2 regions of the Enterobacter sp. Taxon_8 genome follow, and region 1 is predicted to be linked to the other one. Evidence: predicted binding sites of a transcription regulator. Region 1 holds the regulator's gene; the other holds the start of a gene.
What was found. Region 1 encodes LexA, which represses DNA repair genes until DNA is damaged. Its sites were predicted from a motif close to TNCTGTATGTACATACAGNA; they were not measured.
Positions count from the first base shown of each region.

Region 2: the regulator LexA is predicted to act here: its motif matches at 12,267-12,286, upstream of sulA (SOS-induced cell division inhibitor SulA).

Region 1 covers NZ_CM177989.1:4,265,423-4,281,121, reverse strand. The annotation lists gene AC4IBF_RS20415 (sn-glycerol-3-phosphate import ATP-binding protein UgpC) at 1-835, shown strand, start outside; gene ugpQ (glycerophosphodiester phosphodiesterase) at 832-1,578, shown strand; gene AC4IBF_RS20405 (DUF2756 family protein) at 1,562-1,939, opposite strand; gene ggt (gamma-glutamyltransferase) at 2,063-3,808, shown strand; gene yhhY (N-acetyltransferase) at 3,895-4,383, opposite strand; gene AC4IBF_RS20390 (oxidoreductase) at 4,640-5,677, shown strand; gene AC4IBF_RS20385 (pirin family protein) at 5,801-6,496, shown strand; gene gntR (gluconate operon transcriptional repressor GntR) at 6,598-7,593, shown strand; gene gntK (gluconokinase) at 7,720-8,247, shown strand; gene gntU (gluconate transporter) at 8,251-9,591, shown strand; gene plsB (glycerol-3-phosphate 1-O-acyltransferase PlsB) at 9,708-12,128, opposite strand; gene AC4IBF_RS20360 (diacylglycerol kinase) at 12,283-12,651, shown strand; gene lexA (transcriptional repressor LexA) at 12,760-13,368, shown strand; gene dinF (MATE family efflux transporter DinF) at 13,432-14,769, shown strand; gene AC4IBF_RS20345 (CsbD family protein) at 14,890-15,099, shown strand; gene zur (zinc uptake transcriptional repressor Zur) at 15,147-15,659, opposite strand.
Region 2 covers NZ_CM177989.1:2,954,221-2,969,919, forward strand. The annotation lists gene AC4IBF_RS14155 (ABC transporter substrate-binding protein) at 1-78, opposite strand, end outside; gene yccA (FtsH protease modulator YccA) at 349-1,008, shown strand; gene tusE (sulfurtransferase TusE) at 1,096-1,425, shown strand; gene yccX (acylphosphatase) at 1,422-1,703, opposite strand; gene AC4IBF_RS14175 (AraC family transcriptional regulator) at 1,715-2,503, opposite strand; gene AC4IBF_RS14180 (kinase inhibitor) at 2,514-3,071, opposite strand; gene rlmI (23S rRNA (cytosine(1962)-C(5))-methyltransferase RlmI) at 3,245-4,435, shown strand; gene hspQ (heat shock protein HspQ) at 4,496-4,813, shown strand; gene AC4IBF_RS14195 (CoA-binding protein) at 4,851-5,264, opposite strand; gene csgI (curli synthesis inhibitor) at 5,438-6,100, shown strand; gene mgsA (methylglyoxal synthase) at 6,181-6,639, shown strand; gene helD (DNA helicase IV) at 6,700-8,754, opposite strand; gene AC4IBF_RS14215 (YccF domain-containing protein) at 8,878-9,324, shown strand; gene yccS (YccS family putative transporter) at 9,344-11,506, shown strand; gene AC4IBF_RS14225 (TfoX/Sxy family DNA transformation protein) at 11,463-12,089, opposite strand; gene sulA (SOS-induced cell division inhibitor SulA) at 12,307-12,816, shown strand; gene ompA (porin OmpA) at 13,171-14,226, shown strand; gene matP (macrodomain Ter protein MatP) at 14,292-14,744, opposite strand; gene AC4IBF_RS14245 (AAA family ATPase) at 14,931-15,699, shown strand, end outside.

The sequences.
Region 1 (15,699 bases):
GATGGTCTTCCAGAACTACGCTCTCTACCCGCACATGAGCGTGGAGGAGAACATGGCCTGGGGGCTGAAAATCCGCGGCATGGGCAAAGGCCATATCGAGGAGCGCGTGAAAGAAGCCGCCCGCATTCTGGAGCTGGACGGCCTGCTCAAGCGCCGCCCGCGCGAGCTCTCAGGCGGCCAGCGCCAGCGCGTAGCGATGGGGCGCGCCATCGTGCGCGATCCGGCGGTATTCCTGTTCGACGAGCCGCTCTCTAACCTCGATGCCAAGCTGCGCGTGCAGATGCGTCTTGAGCTGCAGCAATTGCACCGTCGTCTGAAAACCACCTCGCTGTACGTTACCCACGATCAGGTCGAAGCCATGACCCTCGCCCAGCGCGTGATGGTGATGAACAAAGGCGTTGCCGAGCAGATTGGTACCCCGGTGGAAGTGTATGAGAAACCGGCTACCCGCTTTGTGGCGAGCTTTATCGGCAGCCCGGCGATGAACCTGCTCGAAGGGCGCATCAGCAGCACGGGCACGCACTTTGAGCTGGAAAGCGGGATGGCATTGCCGATCAACTGGTACTATCGTGGCTACGCCGGGCGTAAGATGACGCTCGGTATCCGCCCGGAACATATCGGTTTAACCTCTCAGGCGGAAGGCGGCGTGCCGCTGGTGATGGACACGCTGGAGATGCTAGGTGCAGATAACCTGGCGCACGGGCGCTGGGGCGAGCAAAAGATGGTGGTGCGTCTGGTGCATCAGGAGCGCCCTAAAGCAGGCAGCACGCTGTGGCTGCACCTGCCGGAAAATCATCTGCACCTTTTTGACGGTGAAACAGGACAACGAGTATGAGCAACTGGCCTTATCCCCACGTCGTCGCCCACCGCGGCGGCGGTAAACTGGCGCCGGAGAACACCCTGGCGGCGATTGATGTTGGCGCGCGTTACGGCCACACCATGATCGAGTTCGACGCCAAGCTGTCGAAAGACGGCGAGATTTTCCTGCTGCATGACGATAACCTCGAACGCACCAGCAACGGCTGGGGCGTCGCGGGCGAGCTGCCGTGGCGCGATCTGCTGAAAGTCGACGCCGGAAGCTGGTACAGCGGCGAATTCAAAGGCGAACCGCTGCCGCTGCTGGCGGAAGTGGCCGATCGCTGTCGCCAGCACGGCATGATGGCCAATATCGAAATTAAACCGACCACCGGCACCGGGCCGCTGACCGGCAAAGTGATTGCCCTTGCCGCGCGCGAGCTGTGGGAAGGGATGACCGCGCCGCTGCTCTCCTCGTTTGAAATCGACGCGCTGGAGGCGGCGCAGGCTGCCGCGCCGGAGCTGCCGCGCGGGCTATTGTTGGACGAGTGGCGCGAAGACTGGCGCGAGCTGACGACGCGCTTAGCGTGTGTCTCTATTCATCTTAATCACAAGCTGCTGGATGAGGCGCGGGTGAAGATGCTGAAAGATGCGGGACTGCATATTCTGGTTTACACCGTTAACAAACCCCAGCGTGCAGCCGAACTGCTGCGCTGGGGCGTGGACAGCATCTGTACCGATGCAATCGACCTGATCGGCCCGGACTTTAGTTCTGCGGATTAAGCATACTGCCATTCGACTGCGGCGGCAGCATATGCTGCTGTCCGCTGCCTGACGAGGTCATCCCGCCTAACATTCCGCCGTTTCTGTTCGGCAGCGGCTGCTCGCGCACCTGACCCTGCTGCACCCGCTGGGTGTTGGCGTTCATCTGATTTTGCAGGCTCTGCTGCTGCATCTGGGTCTGCGTTCTCAACTGCTGGTTAAGCATCCCTTTTTGCTGCTGTTGCTGGCTCATCATCTCGGTCTGCATACGCTGCTGGCTCGGGATGACGTAACCCTGCTGGTTCGGGTTATTCATGGTGTTGAGTGGCTGTGCGAGCGCGGCAAAGGGGATCAGCGCCGTAAGAATCAATAAGCGTTTCATTGTCATTTCCTCCTTTTGAGGTCTCTCTTAAGTTTACCCTGATTTCACCATGACGATGATTTTTTAGGAGTTGTGAACCAGGCTTAAGCGGGGAATATGGATCCCTTCACCTGGAGAACAATAATGATGAAACCAACGTTTTTGCGCTGGGTCGCCCTCGCCGCGCTGATGGCAGGCGGTACATTTAGCGTGGCGGCCAACCCGCCCGCGGCGCCTCCGGTCTCTTACGGCGTGGAGGAAGATGTCTTTCATCCCGTGCGGGCAACCCACGGCATGGTGGCGTCGGTGGATGCGCTGGCGACCCGCGTGGGTGTCGATATTCTCAGGCAGGGCGGTAACGCGGTGGATGCGGCGGTCGCCGTCGGCTATGCGCTGGCGGTGACGCACCCGCAGGCGGGGAACCTGGGCGGCGGCGGCTTTATGATGCTGCGCACCAAAGACGGGAAAACCACCGCCATCGACTTCCGTGAAATGGCGCCTTCTCAGGCGTCACGCGACATGTTCCTCGATGACCAGGGCAACCCGGACAGTAAAAAATCCCTGACCTCGCACCTGGCCTCCGGCACGCCGGGCACCGTTGCGGGCTTCTCGCTGGCGCTGGAAAAATACGGCACGATGCCGCTGAACAAGGTGGTGCAGCCTGCTATCAAGCTGGCGCGGGAGGGCTTTGTGGTGAATGACGCGCTGGCAGACGACCTCAAAACCTACGGCAGCGAAGTCATTCCGAATCATGAAAACAGCAAGGCCATCTTCTGGAAAGACGGTGAACCGCTGAAGAAGGGCGATAAGCTGGTGCAAAAAAACCTCGCTAAAAGCCTGGAGCTGATTGCGGAGCACGGTCCGGACGCCTTCTACAAAGGGGCGATTGCCGACCAGATTGCGGAAGAGATGCAGAAGAACGGCGGGCTCATCACCAAAGCGGATCTGGCGGACTACAGGGCGGTGGAGCGCGAGCCGATTAGCGGCACCTACCGCGGCTACGAGGTCTTCTCCATGCCGCCGCCGTCTTCCGGGGGCATTCACATCGTGCAGATCCTCAACATTCTTGAAAACTTCGATATGCACAAGTTCGGCTTCGGCAGCGCGGATGCCATGCAGATAATGGCGGAAGCGGAAAAACGCGCCTACGCCGACCGCTCGGAATATCTCGGCGACCCGGACTTCGTGAAGGTGCCGTGGCAGGCGCTGACCAACAAGGCGTACGCCAAATCCATTGCCGATCAGATCGATATCAACAAGGCCAGGCCGTCGAGCGAGATCCGCCCCGGCAAGCTGGCGCCGTATGAAAGCAACCAGACCACCCACTTCTCGGTGGTGGATAAAGACGGTAACGCGGTCGCGGTGACCTATACGCTCAACACCACGTTTGGCACCGGGATTGTGGCGGGCAACAGCGGCATTCTGCTGAACAACGAGATGGATGACTTCTCCGCCAAGCCGGGCGTGCCGAACGTCTACGGGCTGGTCGGCGGCGATGCGAATGCGGTAGGACCGAAGAAACGTCCGCTGTCGTCCATGTCGCCCACAATCGTGGTGAAAGAGGGCAAAACCTGGCTGGTAACCGGCAGCCCGGGCGGCAGCCGAATTATCACCACAGTATTGCAGATGGTGGTGAACAGCATTGACTTTGGGATGAACGTCGCCGAAGCCACCAACGCCCCGCGCTTCCATCATCAGTGGCTGCCGGACGAGCTGCGCGTCGAGAAGGGCTTTAGCCCGGACACCATTAAACTGCTGGAGCAGCGTGGGCAGAAGGTGGCGGTGAAAGAGGCGATGGGCAGCACCCAGAGCATTATGGTAGGGCCGGACGGAGCGCTGTTTGGCGCATCAGATCCGCGTTCGGTGGATGATTTGACGGCGGGGTATTGATGTATTGCCCGGTGGCGCTGCGCTTACCGGGCCTACAACTGCACGAACGTAGTCCGGGTAAGGCGAAGCCGCCACCCGGCAAATCACTACTTCATTCTCGCCATATAATACGCATCCACATACTCGCCGTTGCGCAGGGCAAATTTCTTGCCGGTCCCTTCGATTTCAAAACCAAAATTTTTATAGAGGGCAACTGCCGCGGGGTTATCGGCAAAGACCGTCAGTTCGATACGTTCAATGCGCAACCAGTTGTCACACAGGTTGATCATCTCGCTCATGAGCCTGCGGCCTACGCCGCGTCCCTGCATATCCGCAGCCACGCTGATGCCGAATGTGGCAACATGGCTGCGACGCGGGTTTTCCATTACGTCCAGCGCCATATGTCCAATAACGCGCTGGTCCAGACAGGCAACGAGATGGCGCCGGCCTGGTTTTGTCGCAACGCGTTCGTGCCACATTTCCATAGAAGGATGAGGGAGTTGTAGCGTGTCGTGATACACATCAGGATGCGACATGATGTCACGTAAAGCTTCTGCATCGCTGGGTTCGATATGGCGTATCACTATCTCACTCATTCCTTGTTCCTCAGTCAGTTAAAAGTCCCTTCCAACATCAATGACTTTAAAATTTGAGTCAACCGCTATTTTTTGCAAAAAGTATTGGACAAGTGCGAATGAGAATGATTATTATTGCTCTGCATTCAGGAAGACCGCTACGGGAACCTGAAAGCACGACATTGCTCACATTGCTTCCAGTATTACTTTAGCCAGCTTTTAGCTGGCTTTTTTTTTGTTATGGTTAGACTCAGTAACCTTCCAAAAGGACTGAGCCATGACACTACATTGCGCATTTATTGGATTTGGTAAAAGCACCACCCGCTACCACCTGCCGTATGTCCTCAACCGTAAAGATACCTGGCATGTGGCCCATATCTACCGCCGCCGCGCGAAGCCGGAAGAGCAGTCTCCGCAGTACTCCCGCATCCACTTCACCAGCGATCTCGATGAGGTGCTTAACGACCCGCAGGTGAAGCTGGTGATTGTCTGCACCCACGCCGACAGCCATTTTGACTATGCCAAACGCGCGCTCAATGCGGGTAAAAACGTGCTGGTAGAAAAGCCGTTCACCCCGACTATTGCCGAAGCGAAAGAGCTGTTCGCGCTGGCGAAAAGCAAAGGCCTGACCGTCACGCCGTATCAGAACCGTCGCTTTGACAGCTGCTTCCTGACGGCGAAAAAAGCGATTGAAAGCGGCAAGCTCGGCAACATCGTGGAAATCGAAAGTCACTTCGATTACTACCGTCCGGTGGCGGAAACGCAGCCCGGACTGCCTCAGGATGGTTCGTTCTATGGTCTGGGCGTGCACACCATGGACCAGATCATCTCCCTGTTTGGCCGCCCGGACCACGTGGCGTATGACATTCGCAGCCTGCGCAACAAAGCCAACCCGGACGATACCTTCGAAGCCCAGCTGTTCTACGGCGACCTGAAGGCCATCGTCAAAACCAGCCACCTGGTGAAGATCGACTACCCGAAATTTATCGTTCACGGTACCCGGGGTTCGTTCATTAAGTACGGCATTGACCAGCAGGAGACCAGCCTGAAGGCCAATATCATGCCGGGCGAGCCGGGATTTGCCGCAGACGATTCCGTGGGCGTGCTGGAGTATGTGAACGACGAGGGCATGACGGTCAAAGAAACGCTGAAGCCGGAAACCGGCGACTATGGCCGCGTCTACGATGCGCTGTTTGAGACCCTCACAAACGGCACGGCGAATTACGTCAAGGAATCTGACGTTCTGACCAACCTCGAAATCCTTGAACGGGCCTTCGAGCAGGCTTCTCCTGCCACGATAACCCTCGCGAAATAAGCAAAAACGGCTCCTCTGTGCTTGTTCATAATTTTTGAACAGAGGAGTCAATTTTCACCCTCTATGATCCCAGGCCGTTTGCGTCCACACTTACTCCATCGAAACGAACTGAGGGTGAAAACAATGATCTACTTACGCAAAGCAAACGAACGTGGTCACGCGAATCATGGCTGGCTGGACTCATGGCATTCATTCTCGTTTGCCGACTACTACGACCCGAACTTCATGGGCTTCTCCGCGCTGCGCGTGATTAACGACGACGTGATTGATGCAGGCCAGGGCTTCGGTACCCACCCGCACAAAGACATGGAAATCCTTACCTATGTGCTGGAAGGCGCGGTTGAGCACCAGGACAGCATGGGCAACAAAGAGCAGGTTCCGGCGGGCGAGTTCCAGATTATGAGCGCGGGTACCGGGGTGCGTCACTCCGAGTACAACCCGAGCAAAACGGAAAAACTGCACCTGTATCAAATCTGGATCATTCCAGAAGAGACCGGCATCACGCCGCGCTACGAGCAGCGCCGCTTCGACGCGAAACAAGGCAAACAGCTGGTGCTGTCCCCGGATGCGCGTGAAGGTTCCCTGAAAGTGCATCAGGATATGGAGCTGTACCGCTGGGCGCTGGCGAAAGATGAACAGTCCGTGCATCAGATTGCCGCTAACCGCCGCGTCTGGATCCAGGTGGTGAAAGGTGACGTGTCCATCAACGGGACCAAAGCGACAACCGCCGATGGTCTGGCCATCTGGGACGAGCAGGCGATCTCCGTGCACGCCGACAGCGAAAGCGAAATTCTGCTGTTTGACCTGCCGCCGGTGTAATAAAACATAAATAAATCCCCATCCTTCCCTTTGACAGGGGAAGGATGGGCTTTGTCCGTGGTAAACTGAGCAAATCTCTCACTTCAAGATTTCTCAGGACGATGAAAAAGAAACGCCCCGTACTTCAGGATGTCGCCGATCGCGTCGGTGTGACCAAAATGACGGTCAGCCGTTTTTTACGTAACCCGGAACAGGTTTCCGTAGCGTTACGTGGTAAGATTGCCGCTGCCCTTGATGAACTGGGTTATATCCCCAACCGCGCGCCCGATATCCTCTCCAATGCGACCAGCCGCGCGGTGGGCGTCCTGCTTCCTTCTCTGACCAACCAGGTATTTGCCGAAGTATTACGTGGAATCGAAAGCGTCACCGATGCGTTTGGCTACCAGACCATGCTCGCCCACTACGGGTACAAGCCGGAACTCGAAGAGGAACGTCTGGAATCGATGCTTTCCTGGAACATTGACGGCCTGATTTTAACCGAACGTACCCACACTGCCCGCACGCTCAAAATGATTGAAGTGGCCGGTATTCCGGTCGTGGAGCTGATGGACAGCCAGTCGCCGTGCCTCGACATCGCCGTGGGGTTTGATAACTTCGAAGCGGCGCGTCAGATGACGGCGGCCATTATCGCCCGCGGGCACCGTCATATCGCCTATCTGGGTGCGCGTCTTGATGAACGTACTATCATCAAACAGAAGGGATACGAGCAGGCGATGCTTGACGCGAACTTAACCCCCTACAGCGTGATGGTGGAGCAGTCCTCTTCCTATACGTCGGGTATTGAGCTGATGCGTCAGGCACGACGTGAGTATCCGCAACTGGACGGTATTTTCTGTACCAACGATGACCTTGCGGTCGGCGCAGCATTTGAGTGTCAGCGTCTGGGGCTGAAGATCCCTGATGATATGGCGATCGCCGGTTTCCACGGCCACGACATTGGCCAGGTGATGGAGCCGCGTCTGGCGAGCGTCCTGACCCCGCGTGAACGTATGGGCCGCATTGGCGCAGAACGCCTGCTGGCGCGCATTCGTGGCGAGACGGTGACCCCGAAAATGTTAGATTTAGGTTTCACCTTGTCACCGGGTGGATCTATTTGAACTGACAAATTTGAAGTAGCTCACACTTATTCACTTCGCGCACGTTTGGATATTGCTTCTCTTTTGCCCCAGCAGGACAATGTTACCGATAACTGTTACCCGTAACAATTGACTGAGGGACACCCTTTGAGCACGACTAATCACGATCACCACGTCTACGTCCTGATGGGCGTTTCCGGTAGCGGGAAATCAGCCGTGGCCAGCGAAGTGGCGCATCAACTCCAGGCTGCGTTTCTTGATGGCGACTTCCTCCATCCGCGCAGCAACATCATGAAAATGGCCTCCGGCGAGCCGCTGAACGATGACGACCGCAAACCGTGGTTGCAGGCGCTGAATGACGCCGCGTTCGCGATGCAGCGTACCAATAAAGTCTCCCTGATCGTCTGCTCCGCGCTGAAAAAAACCTACCGCGACCTGCTGCGTGACGGCAACCCGAATCTCTCTTTCATCTACCTGAAAGGGGATTTCGAAGTGATTGAAAGCCGCCTGAAGGCGCGTAAAGGTCACTTCTTCAAAACCCAGATGCTGGTGACGCAGTTTGAAGCGCTGCAGGAGCCGGGTGAAGACGAAAAAGACGTCTTAGTGGTTGATATCGATCAGTCACTGGAGGGTGTTGTTGCCAGCACCATCGAGGTCATTAATAAAAGGCAGTAAGTTTTGAGTACATTAACGCTAGTTTTGACAGCAGTGGGTTCGGTATTGCTGCTGCTGTTTTTAGTGATGAAGGCGCGCATGCACGCCTTTGTTGCTTTGATGGTGGTTTCTATTGGTGCTGGTCTCTTTTCCGGTATGCCGCTCGACAAGATCGCCGCGACGATGGAAAAAGGGATGGGCGGTACGCTGGGCTTCCTGGCGATTGTGGTCGCGCTGGGCGCGATGTTTGGCAAGATTTTGCACGAGACGGGCGCGGTCGACCAGATTGCAGTGAAGATGCTGAAATCCTTTGGCCACAGCCGTGCGCACTACGCGATTGGCCTGGCAGGGCTGATTTGCGCGCTGCCGCTGTTCTTCGAAGTGGCCGTTGTGCTGCTGATAAGCGTCGCATTCTCCATGGCGCGCCATACTGGTACTAACCTCGTGAAGCTGGTCATTCCGCTGTTTGCGGGGGTGGCGGCGGCTGCGGCGTTTCTGCTGCCGGGGCCTGCGCCGATGCTGCTTGCCTCCCAGATGCACGCCGACTTTGGCTGGATGATCCTGATTGGCCTGTGCGCGGCAATCCCGGGGATGATTATCGCCGGTCCGCTGTGGGGCAACTTCATCAGCCGTTACGTTGAGCTGCATATTCCGGATGACGTCACCGAGCCGCACCTGGGCGAGGGCAAAATGCCGTCCTTCGGCTTCAGCCTGTCGCTGATCCTGCTGCCGCTGGTGCTGGTGGGTCTAAAAACCATCGCCGCGCGCTTTGTGCCGGTGGGGTCCACTGCCTACGAATGGTTTGAGTTCATCGGTCACCCGTTCACGGCGATTCTGGTGGCGTGCCTGGTGGCGATTTACGGCCTGGCGATGCGTCAGGGGATGCCAAAAGATCGGGTGATGGAGATCTGCGGTGCGGCGCTGCAGCCTGCAGGCATTATCCTGCTGGTGATCGGTGCCGGCGGCGTGTTCAAGCAGGTGCTGGTGGATTCCGGCGTGGGCCCGGCTCTGGGTGAAGCGCTGACCGGGATGGGCCTGCCGATTGCGGTAACCTGTTTTGTGTTGGCTGCGGCGGTTCGTATCATTCAGGGTTCCGCCACCGTGGCGTGTTTAACCGCCGTGGGTCTGGTGATGCCGGTGATTGAACAGCTGAACTACTCCGGTGCCCAGATGGCCGCGCTCTCTATCTGTATCGCGGGCGGTTCGATTGTGGTCTCTCACGTTAACGACGCCGGCTTCTGGCTGTTCGGTAAGTTTACCGGCGCCACCGAAGCGCAAACCCTGAAAACCTGGACGCTGATGGAAACCATACTCGGCACGACGGGTGCGATTGTCGGGATGATTGCCTTTACGCTGCTCAGCTAAATGCAATGATTTAACAAGGCAGAAAAAAAGGCCCGGTAGCGTTAACGCTTACCGGGCCTTTTATTATGCAGAACGTCAGGCCGGGTCAGGTGAAACCATCACCCGGCTTTTTAACATCACTCGCCCTGCGTGGCGCTCTCAATCGTCAAGCGCACGTCCGAGGTAATCAGCTCTGCGAGCATCTGGTAAACCTTCAGCGTCTCTTCCGGCTCGGCATCGCCTGTATCGCTGATGAAGCCTTCATCACGCAGCGTCAGTACCAGAGAACTAAAGACTGCTTTGTCGAAGAATTCAGGGGCGTTAATGCCGTGCAGAACGGACAGGCGCTGGGCCAGCGTCCGGCTTTCTTTCTCCAGCGTACCGCGGTTGATGGACGGGTTCGCACTCAGCAGCCAGAACGTAATGGCGTAGCGCTGCAGCGTTTCACGCGCACCGGCCGCCAGCAGCTGCAGGGTACGGGAGCGTGACGGATTGATGTGCAGCTCGTCGTTTGAAACGGCGATCAGCCCCTGGCGACGCATCTCTTCCGTCATCTTATCCAGTTCTGTCGCCAGCTCATCCTTACTCCAGCGCAGGAACAGCTCCGCTTTCAGCATCGGATAGATGGTCTCAAGATGGCGCAATAGCTCCTGACGGGAGATATGACGATGCTGGGTAATAATGGCGGCCATGAGCGACGGCAGCATCAGCATATGCGTGATGTTGTTGCGGTAGTAGGTCATCAGCACCGCCTGCTCGCGCGGCAGAATGATGATGTCGCCGATCGTGTCCTTTTCGACTTCAAACTTGTTCATCTGCAGCGCGTGATCGATAAGCTCACTGGCGGTCGTAGAAGGTACGGTCGAATCAACCGAATACGGCACGTTCCGCATCATATCCAGATAGCAATCCAGCTGCTCTGTGAGCTGTTCACGGGTCAGCGAGCGCTGGCGCGAAGCCAGAAGCGCCGTACAGCACAGGTTCATGGCGTTAGCCGCACCGGCGTTGTTAATGCGCACCATCAGCTCGGACGCGATGCCGTTAACCGTTGGCGTCAGCCAGGCCGGACGCACCGCTTCGATAGGATCGATGGACTCGCGCCACTCTGGAACGTGATGATTCAGGTACGTCATCAGCGGCATCGGCTCGCCGAAGTTAACGTAGCCCTGACCAAGATTGCGCAACTTGCTCAAGCCGCGCAGCATCTGCGGCAGGCTCTCTTTCTCTTTGGTCGCGCCACGCAGCTCTTTCGCGTACGTGCCCACTTCCATCACGTGCTCGTAGCCGATGTAGATAGGCACCAGCGTGATCGGACGGGTACCTCCGCGCAGCATGGCCTGGATGGTCATCGACAGCGTGCCGGTCTTCGGATCGAGCAGACGACCGGTACGGGAACGCCCGCCCTCCACGAAGTACTCCACGGAATAGCCGCGGCTGAACAGCTCGCCCAGATACTCGCGGAACACGGTGGAGTAGAGCTTGTTACCCTTGAAGGTACGACGAATAAAGAACGCGCCCAGGCGGCGGAAAATCGGACCTGCTGGCCAGAAATTCAGGTTGATACCGGCAGCAATGTGCGGCGGTACCAGCCCCTGATGATAGAGCACGTAGGAAAGGAGCAGGTAGTCCATGTGACTGCGGTGGCAGGGGACATAGACAATCTCATGGCCATCATGCGCCAGTTGGCGTACACGTTCGGCGTTATGAACGTTGATGCCCTGATACAGGCGGTTCCACGTAAAGCCGAGGATACGATCGGAAAGGCGAATCATCTCGTAAGAGAAGTTCGCTGCAATCTCTTCCATCAGCGCAATGGCGTTCTGCTGAGCTTTCTCATGCGAAATTTTCTTGCTGCGCGCTTCATCTTCAACGGCGCGGGCAATCGCTTTGGAAGCCAGCAGCTTGTTGAACAGATCCTGACGCGCCGGGAGGCGTGGCCCTACGGCAGCGAGGCGCTGACGAGCGAAGTGCATACGCGCCACGCGCGCCAGTTTTTGCGCGATGATCTTGTCGGTGCCGTGCTCGTCCGCCATGCGACGCAGCGAAACGGAAGGGGAGAAACGTACAAAGCTGTCGCGTCCCAGCCAGGAGACCGCAAAGAACTTCTGGATGCCGTTAAGCATGCGCAGCGGCGGGTTCTCTTCACCTTTTTCGCGGCCCGGACGACGACCAAACATCACCGATACCGGCACCATCTGCACATCCAGATCGGGGTTGCTGCGGTGCAGGTCGAGATAGTCATGGAACAGCTTGATGGACTCTTCTTTCGGCGTGTAATAGGTAAACACGCGCGGCCCGCCGTGGATGAACACGTAGCGCGGCAGCAGCGTGCCGTCAACTTCCAGCGGTTCAAGCGGATCTGGTAAGTCATGCGCCAGACACTGGGCGCGAAGCGTCAGTAAGTCAGCCTTCGAGTTATAAGGCAAAACGTACATAATGGGACGCGACGTATCGAGCCCCAGTTCCAGCGCGGGTTCTGCTGGGATAGACTTGCTTTTTACCAGGATGCTTAATGGTAAATTAAGTAATTTGTAGTAAATTCGTGGCCAGCCGGACATAAACGATGTAAAGCCTCTGGTTAATAATGCAATTGCGGCGCAAGGATAACAGAAAGCGCGCAAAATTTCTGTTGTTACCCGTCATACTTCAGGCTGTAGCGAAACGCTCTACGGCTCCTGTTACTGACGCTCTTTTTTAAAAAAGGTTCTTTTAATGGCCAATAATACCACTGGGTTAACACGTATCATCAAAGCCGCCGGCTATTCATGGAAAGGTTTCCGTGCCGCATGGGCCAACGAGGCCGCGTTTCGCCAGGAGGGCGTCGCCGCTATCATCGCGGTGATCGTCGCCTGTTTCCTTGATGTTGATGCTATTACCCGCGTACTTCTTATCGGTTCCGTACTTCTGGTGATGATAGTGGAAATTCTTAATAGCGCTATTGAGGCCGTTGTGGATCGCATCGGTTCCGATTTCCATGAGCTTTCTGGCCGCGCAAAAGACATGGGATCTGCTGCCGTATTACTGGCGATTATCACTGCCGTTATCACCTGGGTCACGCTGCTTTGGTCACATTTCCGATGAGCCTCGAGGAATAATTAAGTCCCTGGTTTTTTGTGCAGTTTTTGGTTCCAAAATCGCCTTTGACTGTATATACTCACAGCATAACTGTATATACACCCAGGGGGCGGAATGAAAGCGTTAACGACCAGGCAGCAAGAGGTGTTTGATCTCATCCGGGATCATATCGGCCAGACGGGTATGCCACCTACGCGTGCGGAAATCGCGCAGCGTCTGGGTTTCCGTTCTCCGAATGCTGCCGAAGAACACCTGAAAGCGCTGGCGCGTAAAGGCGTGATTGAGATTGTATCAGGCGCGTCACGCGGTATCCGACTGCTTGTAGAAGAAGAGACGGGCATTCCGCTGGTAGGTCGTGTTGCTGCCGGTGAGCCTTTACTGGCACAGCAGCATATTGAAGGTCATTACCAGGTCGATCCAGCCATGTTCAAGCCGAGCGCTGATTTTCTGCTGCGCGTTAGCGGCATGTCGATGAAAGACATCGGTATTCTTGACGGCGATCTGCTTGCGGTACATAAAACTCAGGATGTGCGTAACGGCCAGGTGGTTGTCGCGCGCATTGACGATGAAGTCACCGTCAAACGTCTGAAAAAACAGGGTAACACCGTTCAGTTGCTGCCTGAAAACAACGAGTTCACCCCAATTGTGGTCGATCTCCGCGAACAGAACTTCTCTATCGAAGGACTGGCGGTCGGGGTGATTCGCAACGGTGAATGGCTGTAACCTCTTCCTGACAGGCTATGGCACCGCTGTAGCCTGATTCATTCCCCACTCCCGGTATCTTTCATGTCACTACTGACGGCATCAGATAAGGCATTGTGGCGTCTTGCCCTGCCGATGATTTTCTCCAATATTACCGTGCCTTTACTGGGACTGGTTGATACTGCCGTTATAGGCCATCTTGATTCACCGGTTTATCTTGGCGGCGTGGCGATTGGCGCGACGGCAACCAGCTTCCTGTTTATGCTGTTGCTCTTTTTACGCATGAGCACCACCGGTCTTACCGCACAGGCTTATGGTGCGAAAGATCCGCTGCGTCTGGCGCGTGCGCTGGTGCAGCCGCTGATACTCGCGCTTGGCGCGGGTGCATTAATCGTTGTATTGCGGACACCCCTGATCGATCTTGCGCTTCATATCGTTGGCGGCAGCGAGGCGGTACTGGATCAGGCGCGACGTTTCCTTGAAATCCGCTGGCTCAGCGCGCCCGCGTCGCTGGCTAACCTGGTTCTGCTGGGGTGGCTACTGGGCGTTCAGTATGCCCGGGCGCCAGTGATTTTGCTGGTGGTGGGCAACCTTCTCAACATTGTGCTGGATATCTGGCTGGTGATGGGCCTGCATATGAACGTGCGGGGCGCGGCGCTGGCGACGGCGATTGCCGAATACGGAACCTTTATCATTGGCTTGTGGATGGTCTGGCGCGTGCTGTCGATGCGCGGGATCTCTCTGGCGCTGCTCAAAACCGCATGGCGCGGCAATATCCGTAAGCTGCTGGCCCTCAACCGTGACATCATGCTGCGCTCGCTGCTTCTTCAGCTCTGCTTCGGCGCGCTGACGGTTTTCGGGGCTCGACTGGGGCCAGAAATCGTGGCGGTCAACGCGATATTGATGACGCTTCTGACCTTTACCGCCTATGCGCTGGACGGTTTTGCCTACGCGGTTGAAGCGCATTCCGGGCAAGCATACGGTGCGCGAAAAAGCGGGCAGCTTCGGGATGTCTGGCGGGCAGCCTGCCGTCAGTCGGGACTGGTGGCGCTGGCCTTTGGTCTGGTTTACGCCTGCTTTGGTGAGCAGATCGTTGCATTGCTGACGTCTATACCTGCTCTGCGCGAGTTGGCGAGTCACTATCTCCTCTGGCAAGTCATCTTACCGGTGGTCGGCGTCTGGTGTTATCTGCTGGACGGCATGTTTATTGGTGCGACGCGCGGAGCGGAAATGCGCAACAGCATGGCGGTCGCGGCGGCAGGGTTTGGTCTGACGCTGCTAACGCTTCCCTGGCTGGGTAATCACGGTTTGTGGCTGGCCCTGGCCGTCTTCCTCTCGCTGCGCGGGTTATCGCTGGCGTTTATCTGGCACCGCCACTGGCAAAACGATACCTGGTTCTCTTCGCGCCACGATATATCGTGACGGTTAAAGATTCCGAATATGAAATTAACTACGGAATCCTTAACTACAATAATTATCACGTCCAGCAGAAAAGAACGTAACGGACGTTACGACCCGACGCTTAACTAAGAGGACACGATGATGAATAAAGACGAAATCGGCGGCAACTGGAAGCAGTTCAAAGGTAAAGCGAAAGAAAAGTGGGGTAAGCTGACTGATGACGATATGACCGTCATTGAAGGTAAACGCGATCAGCTTGTCGGTAAAATTCAGGAACGTTACGGCTACGCGAAAGATCAGGCGGAAAACGAAGTCAAAGACTGGGAAACCCGTAACGACTACCGCTGGTAACGCTGAATAACCCACAGGGCGGCTCCAGGCCGCCTTATCTTTTGCCGCTAACGCGGCTTTTTCTTCACCAGGATAGAGTGGTCGTGCTGACACGCGTCCTGATGGCGACAGGCTTCCACCTCCACGCACGCGGAACAGAGCCCGTGCGCTTCAATCACGTTATGACGCAGGGCAAACCCCATTTTCGCTGCAAGCGTATGCATAATGTCTTCCACGCCTTCCGCAGCCTCTTCTTTCACCACGCCGCAGCGGTCACAGATAAACATCGCCGATGTGTGGGTGGGCTGATCGAACAGATGGCACAGCACATAGCTGTTGGTGGATTCCACCTTGTGCACGAACCCTTGTTCAAGCAGGAAATCCAGAGCGCGATAAACCGTCGGCGGCTTTGCCTGCGGCTCGCTTTCGCGGAGCAGGTCGAGCAGATCGTAGGCGCTGATGGCACCCTGCTGCAGGCTCATCAGGCGTAATACTTCAAGGCGCTGCGGAGTCAGGCGCACATTGCGTTGCGCACACAGCTTTTCGGCCTGCGCTAACAGCTCTTTTGTGGACTTATCCATGTAGCACCCCGGATGTTATAGGACGGAAAACCCTCACTTT
Region 2 (15,699 bases), 1.3 Mb from region 1:
CCAGGTAGCCGTGCTGGCGCACAGGATCCCTGCGGTAAGTAAAGAGAGCGTAAAGCGCGTGCGTGTTTGTGGTTTCATTTCCTTCGCCTTATTGTCTGTTTTTGTGACGATCCGGAAATAACTCTTAGCGGCCTTATGGTAATAACGCAATAATTTTCAGTAACCTATAAGAGGTTGATCTGATTAATCGCGCCAAACCGCTGTTCATACTGGTGAAATGTATTTATGCAGAAGAAACAACCAGCTCCAGCGCTAACCTGCTGAGTAAAGATGGGTAAAACCACTTTGAGACTGGCGCCCCGTTTCCTATTCTTTCCGTTAATTACATCTGTCATAAGAGAGTGACTCATGGATCGTATAATTACTTCCTCACGCGACCGCACATCGCTACTCAGCACCCACAAGGTGCTGCGCAATACCTATTTCATGCTCAGCCTGACGCTGGCGTTTTCGGCGATCACCGCCACCGCCAGCACCCTGCTGATGCTGCCGTCTCCGGGGCTGATCCTGACGCTGGTGGGTATGTATGGTCTGATGTTCCTGACCTACAAAACCGCTGACAAACCGGTCGGTATTCTGTCGGCCTTTGCCTTCACCGGCTTCCTGGGCTACATCCTGGGACCGATGCTGAACGCGTATCTGTCTGCCGGTATGGGCGACCTTATCGGCATGGCGCTGGGCGGTACCGCGCTGGTATTCTTCTGCTGCTCGGCCTACGTGCTGACCACCCGTAAGGACATGTCCTTCCTCGGCGGTATGCTGATGGCGGGTGTTGTTGTGGTGCTGGTGGGCATGGTGGCTAACATCTTCCTGCAGCTGCCTGCCCTGCACCTGGCGATCAGCGCCGTGTTTATTCTGATTTCTTCCGGCGCGATCCTGTTTGAAACCAGCAACATCATTCGCGGCGGTGAGACGAACTATATCCGCGCCACCGTGAGCCTGTACGTGTCGCTGTATAACATCTTCGTCAGCCTGTTGAGCATCCTGGGCTTCGCCAGTCGGGATTAAACCGCAGCGCTGTGAACCTGGCCCCGCTTATGCGGGGCTTTGTTTTTTGGTACACTGCTGCGGTTTTTGACTGACGCGTGAATGACTATGTTGAGTTTTGAAGGCAAAGAGATCGAGACCGATAACGACGGTTATCTGAAAGAGAGTGGCCAGTGGAGCGAACCGCTGGCGGAGAAAATTGCGGAAAACGAAGGGATAACCCTCTCTCCAGAACACTGGGAAGTGGTGCGTTTTGTTCGCGAGTTCTATCTTGAATTCAACACCTCTCCGGCCATTCGCATGCTGGTCAAGGCGATGGCCAATAAGTTCGGTGAAGAGAAAGGCAACAGCCGCTATCTGTATCGTCTGTTCCCGAAAGGCCCGGCAAAACAGGCCACCAAAATTGCCGGCCTGCCTAAGCCGGTGAAGTGCATTTAATACCGAATACCGAAATTTACGTATTCGCGCCCCGGTTGATGGGGTTCCGTTAAGACCTTATCAACCCGCGCGCTGCGCGGCCCACCCGCTTTCAGCCACGCCACCAGCTTGTCGACCTGCTCCGCTTCGCCGCAGGCGACCACTTCGACGCTTCCGTCGTCCATGTTGCGCGCGTATCCCGTTAGCCCAAGCTCAACAGCTTCGCGCTGGGTGCTGTAGCGGAACCCGACGCCCTGAACAACGCCGTGAACCCAGGCAATAGTGCAGACTTTAGACATTCTTCTTCTCCTTAACGTAGCGTTTTCGGTAAGCAGCCGTAGTGTTGCCGGAAACGGGCGGTGAAACGAGAGCTGGAAAGATACCCACATTGTAATGCGATTTCGCCGATCGGTAATCGTGTTGACTGTAGCTGCGACAAAGCCACGGCCATCCTTATCTCCTCCACAATCTGGCGAAAACTCTGCGACTCTTCACGTAACCGCCTGCGCAGCGTCGGCACGCTTAATGCGAGACGGCTGGCAACGTCCTGCGCGGTCCAGTCTCTGGCGGGCGACAGCATAATGAACTGCCGCACCTGCTCGGTCAGGTTACTGTTTCGCTCAACAAGCAGCGGACCCGCCACGCCATCATGTAGCAAGGCCAGCAACAGACCGAAGGCCTGATGCTTTTGTAGCGCTTCCGGTAACTCCTGACGCACGGCGTGCAGCAGGTTGTCCCACATAAATGCCAGCCCCTCGCTCAGCGGAGCACAGAGCGAATGCAGCGTCGTGCGCGGCCAGGATTTCAGGTAATGCGCTTTAAACTCGGCAACAATTTCCGGCGATAACATTAGCAAATCCGAGTGAAACAGCCCGTTTACAGGCTGATTAATAATTTCCATCGACGTATTGGCAGGGATAATGATGAGCTCATCCCGTGTCGCCTCCAGGCGGTTATCATCCTGAACAATCACCTTACTGCCGTGAGTGATATGACAAATAGCCGGAAAAAAAAGTTTAACCTGGTGCAGGCGATGCATTTTGCTGGCAGTCACTTCACCCGCTGTAAGATGTTTATGTCGAAAATGAAACTCCTGCACCCTGCCATCCTTATCTGCTGTAGGTTGCTGTTAACTGAGCCTTTGCCAGAACGTGACTATTGATCATAAAACCGACCAGCGCGCCGCTGGCATTGTTGTCGACGGGCAGTTTATCCACGTCGAGCGCCCAGACGGTAATCTGATAGCGGTGAGGCTTATCCCCGGCGGGTGGACATACGCCGCCGAATCCAGAATAGCCGAAATCATTACGCCCCTGCACAGCGCCGGCAGGTAATTTCTCGCCGTTCGGATTACCGGCATCAGCGGGCAGCGTCATTGTCTTCGCCGGGATATTGGCTACTGTCCAGTGCCACCAGCCGCTGCCGGTAGGTGCATCCGGGTCATATACCGTAACGGCAAAACTTTTCGTACCGGCAGGGGGATTCTTCCATGCCAGCCGTGGTGAAGTATTTCCACCGTGGCAGCCGAACCCCTCAAACACCTGCTGTGTCGCTAACCGCCGTTCGCCGGAAATATCCCGGCTGGTGATGCCGAAAGGCGTTGCCGCTAAAACCTGAGAACTCATTGCCGCCAGAGCGGCTATGGCTATTACACTGTGCTTTTTCATGGGTATTTCCTTTGCTGAACCGGAAGCCCTAAGATAAAGCACGCAACAATGCCCCAATGTGCCTAAGCGATTTGATTTTGTGCCGAAACGCTCAACGGCATCCGCAGATGATTGCGCCTTGCTGAATGTGGTAATCTACGCGCCATTTCCTGAAATCGACAGAACAGCAAATTATGAGTGTACGTTTAGTGTTAGCCAAAGGGCGCGAGAAATCATTACTGCGCCGTCATCCCTGGGTCTTTTCCGGCGCGGTTGCCCGTATGGAAGGCAAAGCCAGCCTCGGTGAAACCATTGATATCGTTGACCATCAGGGTAAATGGTTAGCGCGAGGCGCCTACTCGCCAGCGTCCCAGATCCGTGCTCGCGTCTGGACGTTTGATAAAGATGAAACCATTGACATCGACTTCTTCGTTCGCCGCCTGCAGCAGGCGCAGCAGTGGCGCGACTGGCTGGCAAAACGTGACGGGCTGGACAGCTACCGCCTGATCGCCGGTGAGTCCGACGGCCTGCCGGGCGTGACCATCGATCGCTTCGGTGACTTCCTGGTACTGCAGCTCCTGAGCGCCGGAGCGGAATACCAGCGTGCCGCGCTGATCAGCGCGCTGCAAACGCTGTTCCCGGAATGCGCCATTTACGACCGCAGCGATGTGGCGGTGCGCAAAAAAGAAGGCATGGAGCTGACTCAGGGGCCCGTAACGGGCGAACTACCACCGGCCCTGCTGCCGATTGAAGAGCACGGCATGAAGCTGCTGGTGGATATTCAGGGCGGGCACAAAACCGGTTACTACCTCGACCAGCGCGACAGCCGTCTGGCTACGCGTCAGTACGTTGCCGACAAACGCGTGCTGAACTGCTTCTCCTATACCGGCGGTTTTGCCGTTTCAGCTCTGATGGGCGGCTGTGCCCAGGTTGTCAGCGTGGATACCTCGCAGGAAGCGCTGGACGTGGCAAAACAGAACGTCGAGCTGAACAAGCTGGATCTGAGCAAAGCGGAATTTGTACGCGATGACGTGTTCAAGCTGCTGCGTAAATATCGCGATCAGGGCGAGAAGTTCGACGTCATCGTGATGGATCCACCAAAGTTTGTGGAAAACAAAAGCCAGCTGATGGGCGCGTGCCGTGGGTATAAAGATATCAACATGCTGGCCATCCAGCTGCTGAACCCGGGCGGGGTTCTGCTCACCTTCTCCTGCTCCGGCCTGATGACCACAGATTTATTTCAGAAAATCATCGCCGATGCCGCAATAGATGCTGGCCGTGATGTACAATTTATAGAGCAGTTCCGTCAGGCAGCCGATCATCCCGTGATTGCTACCTACCCGGAAGGACTGTATCTGAAAGGGTTTGCCTGTCGCGTCATGTAACTTGAAAAGAGAAATATTGCCCGCACATAACGTGTAAGTCGTATTTCCCGGGAGGTGACTATGATTGCCAGCAAATTCGGTATCGGCCAGCAGGTCCGCCACACTTTGCTCGGGTATTTGGGTGTGGTCGTGGATATCGACCCGGAGTATTCCCTTGATGAACCGTCAGCAGACGAGCTGGCGGTCAACGCAGAGCTTCGCGCCGCGCCCTGGTACCATGTGGTGATGGAAGGTGATGACGGGCAACCCGTCCACACCTACCTCGCCGAAGCGCAGCTGAGTAGCGAGCTGCAGGATGAGCATCCGGAGCAACCCACTATGGATGAACTTGCTCAGACTATCCGCAAACAGTTACAGGCTCCGCGCCTGCGGAACTAAGCGTGTAAAAAAAGCCCGATGAACGGGCTTTTTTTTATTACTTCGCCAGCCCCAGACGGGGGATATCGATCGCCGGACAGCGGTCCATGACGACGTTCAGCCCCGCATCCCGCGCCAGTACCGCAGCCTGCTCGTTAATCACACCCAGCTGCATCCACAGCGTTTTCGCCCCTACGGCGATAGCGTCCTGCGCCACTTCCCACGCTGCCTCGGAGTTTCGGAAGACATCAACCATATCAATTTTTTCCGGCACGTCAGCGAGCGTGGCATACCCCTGCTGACCGAGTAAGGTTTTCCCCGCCACTTTTGGCGAGACCGGGATAACGTGATAGCCCTGATCGAGAAGGTATTTCATCACCCGATAGCTTGGGCGATCGGGTTTATCGCTCGCGCCCACCAGCGCAATGGTACGCGTGGATGTCAGAATCTCGGCAATATCGTTCTCTTTCATGGTTTTTCTCCTGGCTTTTTTAAAAGTGTACGCCAAACCGCGCATCTCAACCATCCATCCCATACAGATGCATGAGGGCAAAACTGCGAAATATGTCTATATGTTAGTAAACGTGATTATCGAAAAATTTAGATACATTAATGCGGCGACAGGATTTCTGACGGGAGCCTTCTATGAAAACCGGTATTGCCACGGCTCTGATTGCGTTAGTGATGCCGGTCTGGGTTTTTGCTACCACGCTCCGGCTCTCTACCGACATTGATCTCCTTGTTCTGGACGGAAAAAAGGTCTCCAGCTCGTTATTGCGGGGTGCGGACAGCATCGAATTGGATAACGGGCCGCATCAGCTGGTCTTCCGGGTGGAAAAATCGATCGGGCTTGCGAATCACGAGCAAAGGATGTACATCTCGCCGCCGCTGATCGTCAGCTTTAACACCCGGCAAATCAGTCAGGTGAACATCACTCTGCCTCGCCTTGAAACGGAGAAAGAGTCTGCGGCCTTCGACGCTTCACCCCGCGTTGAACTGCTGGACGGGGATGCGATGCCGATTCCGGTGAAGCTGGATATTCTGGCGTTGACGACCTCACCGAAAGGCCCGGATTACGAGGCAGCGACCCAGACCTATAACAAAGCGGGTAAACGCGCCTCTCTTCCGCAGTTTGCGACCATGATGGCGGACGACAGTACGCTTTTGTCCGGCGTCTCCGAACTGGATGTCATTCCTCCCCAGTCCCAGACCCTGACGGAACAGCGCCTTAAATTCTGGTTCCAGCAGGCCGATCCCGACACGCGGGCCCGATTTTTACAGTGGGCAAAACAACAACCTTCATCATAAGCCACATTTTTTACGCCTTTCTCTTGCAGCGTCAGACGGTTCCCGTCATCGTGTAGTCAGTTAACCTGATGGATATGATTATGGAATTGACAACACGCACGCTGCCTGAGCGCAAACACATTGCTCTTGTGGCGCACGATCACTGTAAACAAATGCTGCTTAACTGGGTTCGCCGCCATCAGTCTTCGCTGGAAAAGCACGCCCTGTCGGCGACCGGTACAACCGGTAACCTGATCCAGCGCGAAACGGGTCTACAGGTGAATGCGATGCTGAGCGGCCCGATGGGCGGCGATCAGCAGGTCGGCGCGCAGATTTCCGAAGGGAAAATTGATGTGCTGATCTTCTTCTGGGACCCGCTGAACGCGGTTCCGCACGATCCGGATGTCAAAGCGCTGCTGCGCCTGGCGACGGTGTGGAATATTCCAGTGGCGACAAACCTCTCGACGGCGGATTTCATCATCGAATCGCAGCAGTTTAACTCACCGGTAGATATCCTTATTCCGGACTATCAGCGTTATCTTTCAGAGAGATTGAAGTAGCTTTTTTTTGCCGGGTGGCGGCTACGCCTTACCCGGCCTACCCATCCTTGCCCGGCGGCGTTATGGCTTCCGCGCCACCGGCACATCTATACTCTTCAATATATCGACAAACACGGATGGCTCCTCTTTATTGAACAGCAGCCACACGCGATGGCGCGCGCGGGTCATTGCCACATACAGCAAACGCCGCTCTTCGGCATCCGGGAAATCTTCCGGCTCCGGCAGCAGGGCCTGTTCCATCACCGACTCGCGGGCCGGGGCCGGGAAACCGTCGCTCCCCTCTTTCAGCCCCACCACGATCACATAATCGGCCTGCTGCCCTTTGCTGGCATGAATCGTCATAAATTCAAGCTGCAGTTTCGGCCAGCGGGTGGCGGCTTTTTCCAGCGCCTCAGGTTTAATGTGATGGTAGCGTGCCAGCACCAGGATACGCTCATCGGGCTTAGCGTAGCCGCTGAGCTTGTCCAGCAGCGGTTCCAGCTGATCGTCCGCCAGCAGGGTCACTGCTTTTTTATCCCCAGGCCGCAGGCTATTGAGCGGTTTTGCCAGCTGATGCGGGTTCTGCTGGATAAAGCGGTTGGCGATTTCACCAATCCGTGAATTGAAGCGGTAGGTCGTATCCAGATCGCTGCGATCGCCTTCGCCAAAATAGTGGTGGAATGCGGTCGTCAGCGAAAGCTGTGCCCCGCTGAAGCGATAGATGGCCTGCCAGTCATCCCCCACCGCAAACAGAGAGGTATGTTTATTTTGTGCCCGCAGCGCCGAGAGCAGAGCCGCACGCTGTGGAGAAATATCCTGGAACTCATCCACCAGAATATGTTTCCACGGGCTGACAAAACGTCCCTTTTCAAGAATGATGATGGCTTGATGGATCAAACCGGAGAAATCGACCGCATTTTCTTCTTTCAATGCTGTTTTCCAGGCCTTCAGCAGCGGCGCCATCAGCTTGACCCGCTTCGAAAACAGCTCGCGGATTGCCTCCGGCGCGCTTTCAATCATCTCTGCCTGCGATCCACCGTGCATTCGCATCAGGCTGACCCAACGGTCAAGTCGCGAACCCAGCCGACGCGCCAGTTTGTCATCCTGCCAGAAGCTGCCCTCAGGCACCTCCCAGTTGAGTTCCTCTTCCAGCCACTGACGCCACCCTTTCGCCTGCGCCTTTTTCTCACTGCACTGCTGGCGCCACGTTTTGATGAACAGCGCCTGACGCGCCTGCGCGTCGTTTTCCAGCTTACTGATGGAAGGCACTTTTTTACTGCCCTGCTGAATAATATGCAGCGCAAGAGCATGGAATGTTCTGGCCGTGATATCCCGGGTGTGCAGGCGCTCCTGGATCCGTTCGTCCATTTCCTGCGCGGCCTTACGGCCAAAGGCCAGAAGCAGAATTTGATCGGCGACCGCTTCCCCGGTCGTCAGCAGCCAGCCGGCACGCGCGACCAGCACCGACGTTTTACCGCTACCGGCTCCCGCCAGCACCAGCAGCGACTGCTCGCCGTTGACCACCGCTCGCGCCTGAGCCGGATTGAGCGGTGAAGATTCCACCGTACTGAAAAAATCGGCGTATTGGGTAAGCATGGCATCCGTCCAGGCCTGGTTATGGGCGAGACGGCTTTTATCCTTTTCATTCAGCCAGGCCTGACACTGGCGCCAGGCGTCGCGACAGTTGTCAAACTCGTCGAGACGCGTCACGGAGAGCGGCAGCGCCGAGAGTGCCTGCCGGATCTTTTGCTGCAGGCCGGCAGTCTGCTGACGGGTCAGCCACGCGTGCTGCGCGTTGCTCTGGGCGATATCGTCCAGCACCTGCTGCAGCACCTGGGCGGCAATCACGCTCATATCCTGGCTCCACTGCTGCCAGAGTGCGTTCAGGTGATGATGGAAACGCTGGGTTTCCGCCCACTCGGTGCCATGAAGGCGCACGACTTTATCGTCAGGCAGAACGAACTCCAGCTCGCCCCACACCAGACCGCGTTTGCAATGAATAGCCAGAAGCTGATTAAACGGAATAAGGTATTCGTGGCGTTCCCCGGAGACTTTCACCCCGGCATTGAGGAGAACAACCCTGTCGTAAGGGTGTTGTGCCAGGCGTTTGCCCAGCGACGTTGCTTTCAGTTCCATGTTCCGCCAAATCCACGAAGAGATAATTTACCTGACAGTTTAACTGCCAGTTTTAAGGTGCTCCAGCCTAAAAAAACGTTACAATCATTGGGCGTTAATTATATCGAAAGGAAGTGAGCGTTTATGCGTACCGTTCTGAATGTGTTGAATTTTGTGCTGGGCGGTTTTGCCACCACCCTTTCCTGGCTTTTTGCCACGCTGGTGAGCATCGTCCTGATTTTCACGCTTCCCCTGACCCGTTCCTGCTGGGAAATCACAAAACTCTCCTTAATCCCCTACGGGAATGAAGCCATCCACGTTGACGAGCTGAATCCGGAGAGCAAAAACGCCCTGATGAATACGGGCGGAACCCTGCTTAACATTCTGTGGCTGATTTTCTTTGGCTGGTGGCTGTGCATCATGCATATTTTTGCCGGTATTGCACAGTGCATCACGATTATTGGTATTCCTGTGGGGATCGCAAACTTTAAGATCGCCGCTATCGCCCTTTGGCCCGTTGGTCGCAGGGTTGTTCCGGTAGAAGTGGCCAGAGCGGCGCGCGAAGCAAACGCTCGCCGTCGTTTTCAGTAAATAAGGACTGGCCGCGTTTATGCTAAGCCCACTGCTTCGCCGTTATACCTGGAACAGCACCTGGCTTTATAACGTCAGGATATTTATCGCGCTTTGCGGCACGGTTGCCCTGCCCTGGTGGCTGAATGATGTCAAGCTCACCATTCCGCTCACGCTGGGGGTGGTCGCCGGGGCGCTGGCGGATCTGGACGACCGTCTGGCCGGGCGCTTACGTAACCTGGTCATTACGCTTGTCTGCTTTTTTATTGCGTCAGCTTCCGTTGAGCTGCTTTTCCCGTGGCCCTGGCTGTTTGCCCTGGGCCTTACGCTCTCAACCAGCGGGTTTATTTTGCTGGGCGGGCTTGGGCAGCGCTATGCCACCATCGCGTTTGGTGCATTGCTGATCGCTATCTACACCATGCTGGGCGTTTCCCTGTACGACCAGTGGTACCAGCAGCCGGTTCTGCTGTTGCTCGGTGCCATCTGGTATAACCTGCTGACGCTAACCGGTCATCTGATTTTCCCGGTTCGCCCGCTGCAGGATAACCTTGCCCGCAGCTTTGAGCAGCTAGCCCGCTATCTGGAACTGAAATCCCGGCTGTTCGACCCGGACATCGAGGAAGAAAGCCAGGCGCCGCTCTACGATCTGGCCCTGGCAAATGGCCAGCTGGTCGCCACTCTTAATCAGACAAAAGCTTCCCTGCTTACCCGTCTGCGCGGCGATCGCGGTCAGCGCGGAACACGACGGACGCTTCACTACTATTTTGCAGCCCAGGACATTCATGAACGCGCCAGCTCCTCGCACGTTCAGTATGCCGCCCTGCGCGAGAAGTTCCGCTACAGCGACGTGATGTTCCGCTTCCAGCGTCTGCTGTCCATGCAATCCCAGGCGTGCCAACAGCTCTCTCACTCCATTCTGCTGCGCACGCCCTATCAGCATGACCCCCGCTTTGAACGCGTATTCAGCCATCTTGATGCGGCACTCGACCGCGTTCAGGCCAGCGGAACGTCACCGGAACACATCAAAGCGCTGGGTTTTCTGCTTAACAACCTGCGTGCGATTGATGCCCAGCTGGCAACCATTGAGTCCGAACAAGCGATGGCGCTGCCAGGCAGTGAGGTGGAAAACCAGCTTGCTGATGACAGCGTACACAGCGTTAGCGATATGTGGCTACGGCTGAGCCGCAACTTTACGCCGGAGTCGGCTCTCTTTCGGCACGCCGTGCGAATGTCGCTGGTTCTGTGCGTGGGGTATGCCTTTATCCAGATTACCGGGCTGCATCACGGCTATTGGATCCTGCTGACCAGCCTGTTTGTCTGCCAGCCGAACTATAATGCCACCCGACACCGTCTTGCGCTGCGTATTATCGGCACGCTGGTGGGCGTCGCGATTGGCCTTCCGGTGCTCTATTTCGTGCCCTCCGTTGAAGGTCAATTGATCCTGATCGTGATTACCGGCGTGTTGTTCTTCGCGTTTCGCAACGTGCAGTACGCCCATGCCACCATGTTCATCACGCTGCTGGTGCTGCTTTGCTTTAACCTGCTGGGTGAAGGGTTTGAAGTCGCCCTGCCCCGAGTGATCGATACCCTGATTGGCTGTGCGATTGCCTGGGCCGCGGTCAGCTTTATCTGGCCGGACTGGCGTTTCCGAAATTTGCCGCGCGTGGTAGACAGGGCGATGAACGCCAACTGTCGATACCTTGACGCGATCCTGGAGCAGTATCATCAGGGCCGCGATAACCGCCTGGCTTACCGGATAGCCCGCCGCGACGCGCACAACAGTGATGCGGAACTGGCCTCCGTAGTCTCTAACATGTCGACGGAGCCTCGCGCCACGGCGGATATTCGTGAGACCGCGTTCCGCCTGCTCTGCCTGAACCATACGTTCACCAGCTATATTTCGACGCTGGGCGCTCACCGTGAGAAACTCACCAACCCGGGTATTCTCAACCTGCTCGATGACGCCGTCTGTTATGTCGATGACGCGCTTCATCATCGACCAGCCGATGAGCCGCGCGTTGAACAGGCGCTGGATGAACTGGCTCAACGCATTGCGCATCTAGACCCGGGAAACGACAGTAAAGCACCTCTGGTGCTTCAGCAGATAGGCCTGCTTATCGCTCTGCTGCCTGAAATTTGCCGGCTGCAACAGCACATCGCTACCTGGAGGAGTGATTCTCCTGTGGCTCAGTCAACGCATTAAACCACTCCGTGAGCTCCCGGCGAATGTCTGCCGGGAGTGCCGCTTCATGCAGCCCCTCGATAGCCCCTTCCAGCGCGAAGAGAACTTTAATACTCAGCGCTTTATTTTTTGCCCGCATCTTTAGCCAGCACGCCCTTGCACCAAGCTCCCGCAACATTTCCTCATTGGTGATGCCAGCTTCAAAGAGCAAGACTTCAAGCTGAAAGGTCAGGTTTGGCAGATCCTTGAGTCGGTTTCGTTGATGGCGCTGATAACGCTCTTTTCTTGCCGCACTGAGCGCAAACGAGGAGAGCTGAAGTAACCGCTCCCTGTCCTGCCATAATCCGTCATCAACACGATAATAGTTGAGCAGCACCGGACGGCCTCGCTTCATCAACGTCAAAAAAGAGGAGGCATTTTTTACACAGTATTTGGCACTCTCCTCACAGGCGCGAAGGTAAAGCTCGCCATCTGAGACCATGGCAAAAACAGCATCATCCACCGCAAGGGTATAGCCGCCAAACAACGCGCGGTGATGAATCTCGCCCAACGGGGAGAGGTATTCCTGAGATTTATAAATCCGTTCATAAGATATCTTTTTCATGATATTTCCCTTCAAAATCATAAAGTAACAACTAAATTTCTTACTAGCGGATCCGTTAGCAGGAAAATAGGCAACTTAACGTCGTTGAGCAAGATGATTTTTCGAGGAGCATCAAGATTGAATGAATTTTGCGAGTCGCTTTCCGAAAATGAGGTTGATCTTTGGGCATACAGGGGTTACTGTATATCCATACAGTAACTACAGGGCTGGAATGAATATGCACACTTCAGGCTATGCAAATCGCGCTACCTCTCTCTCTTCTGCTGCAGGCAATGTCTCGCAGAATTCCATCGAGCGTGTTTCCACGGGGCTTATCAGTGAAGTGGTTTATCGTGAAGACCAGCCCTTGTTAACGCAACTTCTGTTACTGCCGTTATTACAACAGCTCGGTCAGCAATCGCGCTGGCAGCTTTGGCTCACGCCTCAGCAAAAGCTGAGCCGTGAGTGGGTTCAGTCCGCCGGCCTGCCGCTGACGAAAGTCATGCAAATTAATCAACTCTCGCCTTGCGATACCGTTGAGTCGATGATCCGCGCGTTACGCACAGGGAATTACAGCGTGGTGATTGGATGGTTACCGGAAGAATTGACTGAAGAAGAACATTTCCGTCTGACTGAAGCCGCTGAAGAAGGGAATGCGATCGGGTTCATTATGCGTCCGGTTCGATCGGATTCTTACCGCAGAGGACAACTTTCTGGGCTAAAAATTCACTCAAATTTGTATCATTGAGCGAAATTAAGATTTTTCCTGGAATTTTTTTTGACCGCAAGATGGGATTTAAGTTCCCGACCTAAAAATTGCGGCAAGGCTTGTCTGGTGCGGTTCTCCTTAATTTTATTGCACAAAATTCGTTCGAAAAATGTTAAATAATCGGTATACGGAACTTTTTTTTTCATATGCCTGACGGACTTCACACTTGTAAGTTTTCAGCTACGTTGTAGACTTTACATCGCCAGGGGTGCTCGGCCTAAGCCGAAGATATCGGTAGATTTATATTTGACCACGCCCCCCGGTGAAGGATTTAACCGTGATTCTCTCTTGAGACTTTCATGGCGAATTTTGGATGATAACGAGGCGCAAAAAATGAAAAAGACAGCTATCGCGATTGCAGTGGCACTGGCTGGCTTCGCTACCGTAGCGCAGGCCGCTCCGAAAGATAATACCTGGTATGCAGGTGGTAAACTGGGCTGGTCTCAGTTCCACGACACTGGCTGGTACAACAGCAGCCTGAACAATGATGGCCCAACTCACGAGAGCCAGCTTGGTGCAGGTGCGTTCGGTGGCTATCAGGTTAACCCGTATGTTGGTTTTGAAATGGGTTACGACTGGTTAGGTCGTATGCCATACAAAGGCGACACCATCAACGGCGCTTTCAAAGCACAGGGCGTTCAACTGACCGCTAAACTGGGCTACCCAATCACTGACGATCTGGACGTGTACACCCGTCTGGGCGGCATGGTATGGCGTGCTGACTCCAGCAACAACATTTCTGGCGACAACCATGACACCGGTGTTTCCCCAGTATTCGCTGGTGGCGTTGAGTGGGCTATGACCCGTGACATCGCTACCCGTCTGGAATACCAGTGGGTTAACAACATCGGCGACGGCAACACCGTTGGTGTTCGTCCAGACAACGGCATGCTGAGCGTAGGTGTTTCCTACCGTTTCGGCCAGCAGGAAGAAGCAGCACCAGTTGTTGCTCCAGCGCCGGCTCCAGCTCCAGAAGTACAGACCAAGCACTTCACTCTGAAGTCTGACGTTCTGTTCAACTTCAACAAAGCGACTCTGAAACCAGAAGGTCAGCAGGCACTGGATCAGCTGTACACCCAGCTGAGCAACCTGGATCCTAAAGACGGTTCTGTAGTGGTTCTGGGCTTCACCGACCGTATCGGTTCTGACGCTTACAACCAGAAACTGTCTGAGAAACGTGCTCAGTCTGTTGTTGATTACCTGATCTCTAAAGGTATCCCAGCTAACAAGATCTCCCCACGTGGTATGGGCGAATCTAACCCAGTTACTGGCAACACCTGTGACAACGTGAAAGCTCGCGCTGCACTGATCGACTGCCTGGCTCCAGATCGTCGCGTAGAGATCGAAGTTAAAGGCATCAAAGACGTTGTAACTCAGCCAGCGGCATAAGTTATCGTCTTATAAAAAAACCCCGCCATGCGGGGTTTTTTATTGTCTGAAGAAAAGTAAAAAATCTACTTTTTACCCAACAGAGCCTGAAGGTCGTTCTTCAGCGTCGACATCTGGTTGGCGTACTTCTCTTTATGTTCTGCATCCTCAATCAGCTGCACGATGGTTTCCGACAGCGTTTTTCCCCGTCGTTGTGCCAGCCCGGCCAGGCGCTGCCAGACAACGAACTCAAGGTCGATTGATTTTTTGCGAGTGTGCTGATGCTCAGCATTAAAATGCCGTTTGCGTCGCGCGCGGATAGTTTGCTTCATCCGGTTTAACAACGCAGGATTGATGTGTTTCTCAATCCACCCGTTAACCTGTACCGGTTCATTTTCGAGGGTCAGCAAAATATCCACGGCTTCTTGCGCAGCGCTGGCTTCGATGTAGCAGGTGATCAGCTCCCCTTCACGGTGCTTTTTGACCAGGTATTTCCATTTCCAGCCGCTTTCGAGATTTTCCAGTTGTTGATATTTCATTGCGATCTCAGTGTTACCACGTAACTCTGTTCAGAATATCAGTTTTTTAGCAATCTGCTGAAAAGAAATCATATCCTGTGAGTGAATGCAGCCATTCGCCCTGTCGAAATCCCCAATCCTGCTTGGGTACAGCCCCCCGCTTACGGTATACTCCACGCTTTTACATCTGACTAAAAAACATCAACTTTGACCATTACGAAACTTGCATGGCGTGACCTTGTTCCGGATACCGAAAGTTATCAGGAACTGTTTGCACAGCCAGATCTCGCAAAAGAACACGAATTCATCCTTAGCGATACGCAGCCCCGTTTGCATTACGCGCTGGAGCAGGTGTTAAGCCCCTGGGCAACTGCGCCCTTCATGCTGCTCAAAGCCCCGGAAGAAGCGGAATACCTGACGCTGCTCGGTGATGCTGTGCGTCAGCTGAAGCCGGAAGCGAACGCCGTTTTTGGCGGGCAGTATCGTATTGCGGGACATGATGTCACTTTCGAACCTGCGGCGCAGGCCGATGGCGCTTTTGCCGCTAAGGGCGAAGTGGTTACCGCTAACTGGGTCGAGGCGGAACAACTCTTTGGTTGTCTGCGCCAGTTTAACGGCGAACTTTCGCTGCAGCCGGGGCTGGTACATCGCGCAAATGGCGGTGTTCTCATCATCTCACTGCGTACCCTGCTCTCGCAGCCGCTGCTGTGGATGCGTCTGAAAACCATCGTGCATCAGCAGCGTTTCGACTGGGTCGGCTACGATGAGTCTCGTCCCCTGCCTGTCTCGATTCCGTCTATGCCGCTGTCGTTAACCGTCGTGCTGACGGGCGACCGTGAGTCGCTGGCGGACTTCCAGGAAATGGAGCCCGAACTGGCTGAGCAGGCGGTATATAGCGAATACGAAGATAATATCCAGATTGCCGATGCCGACGATATGGCGCAGTGGTGCCAGTGGGTGATGACCGTTGCAGAAC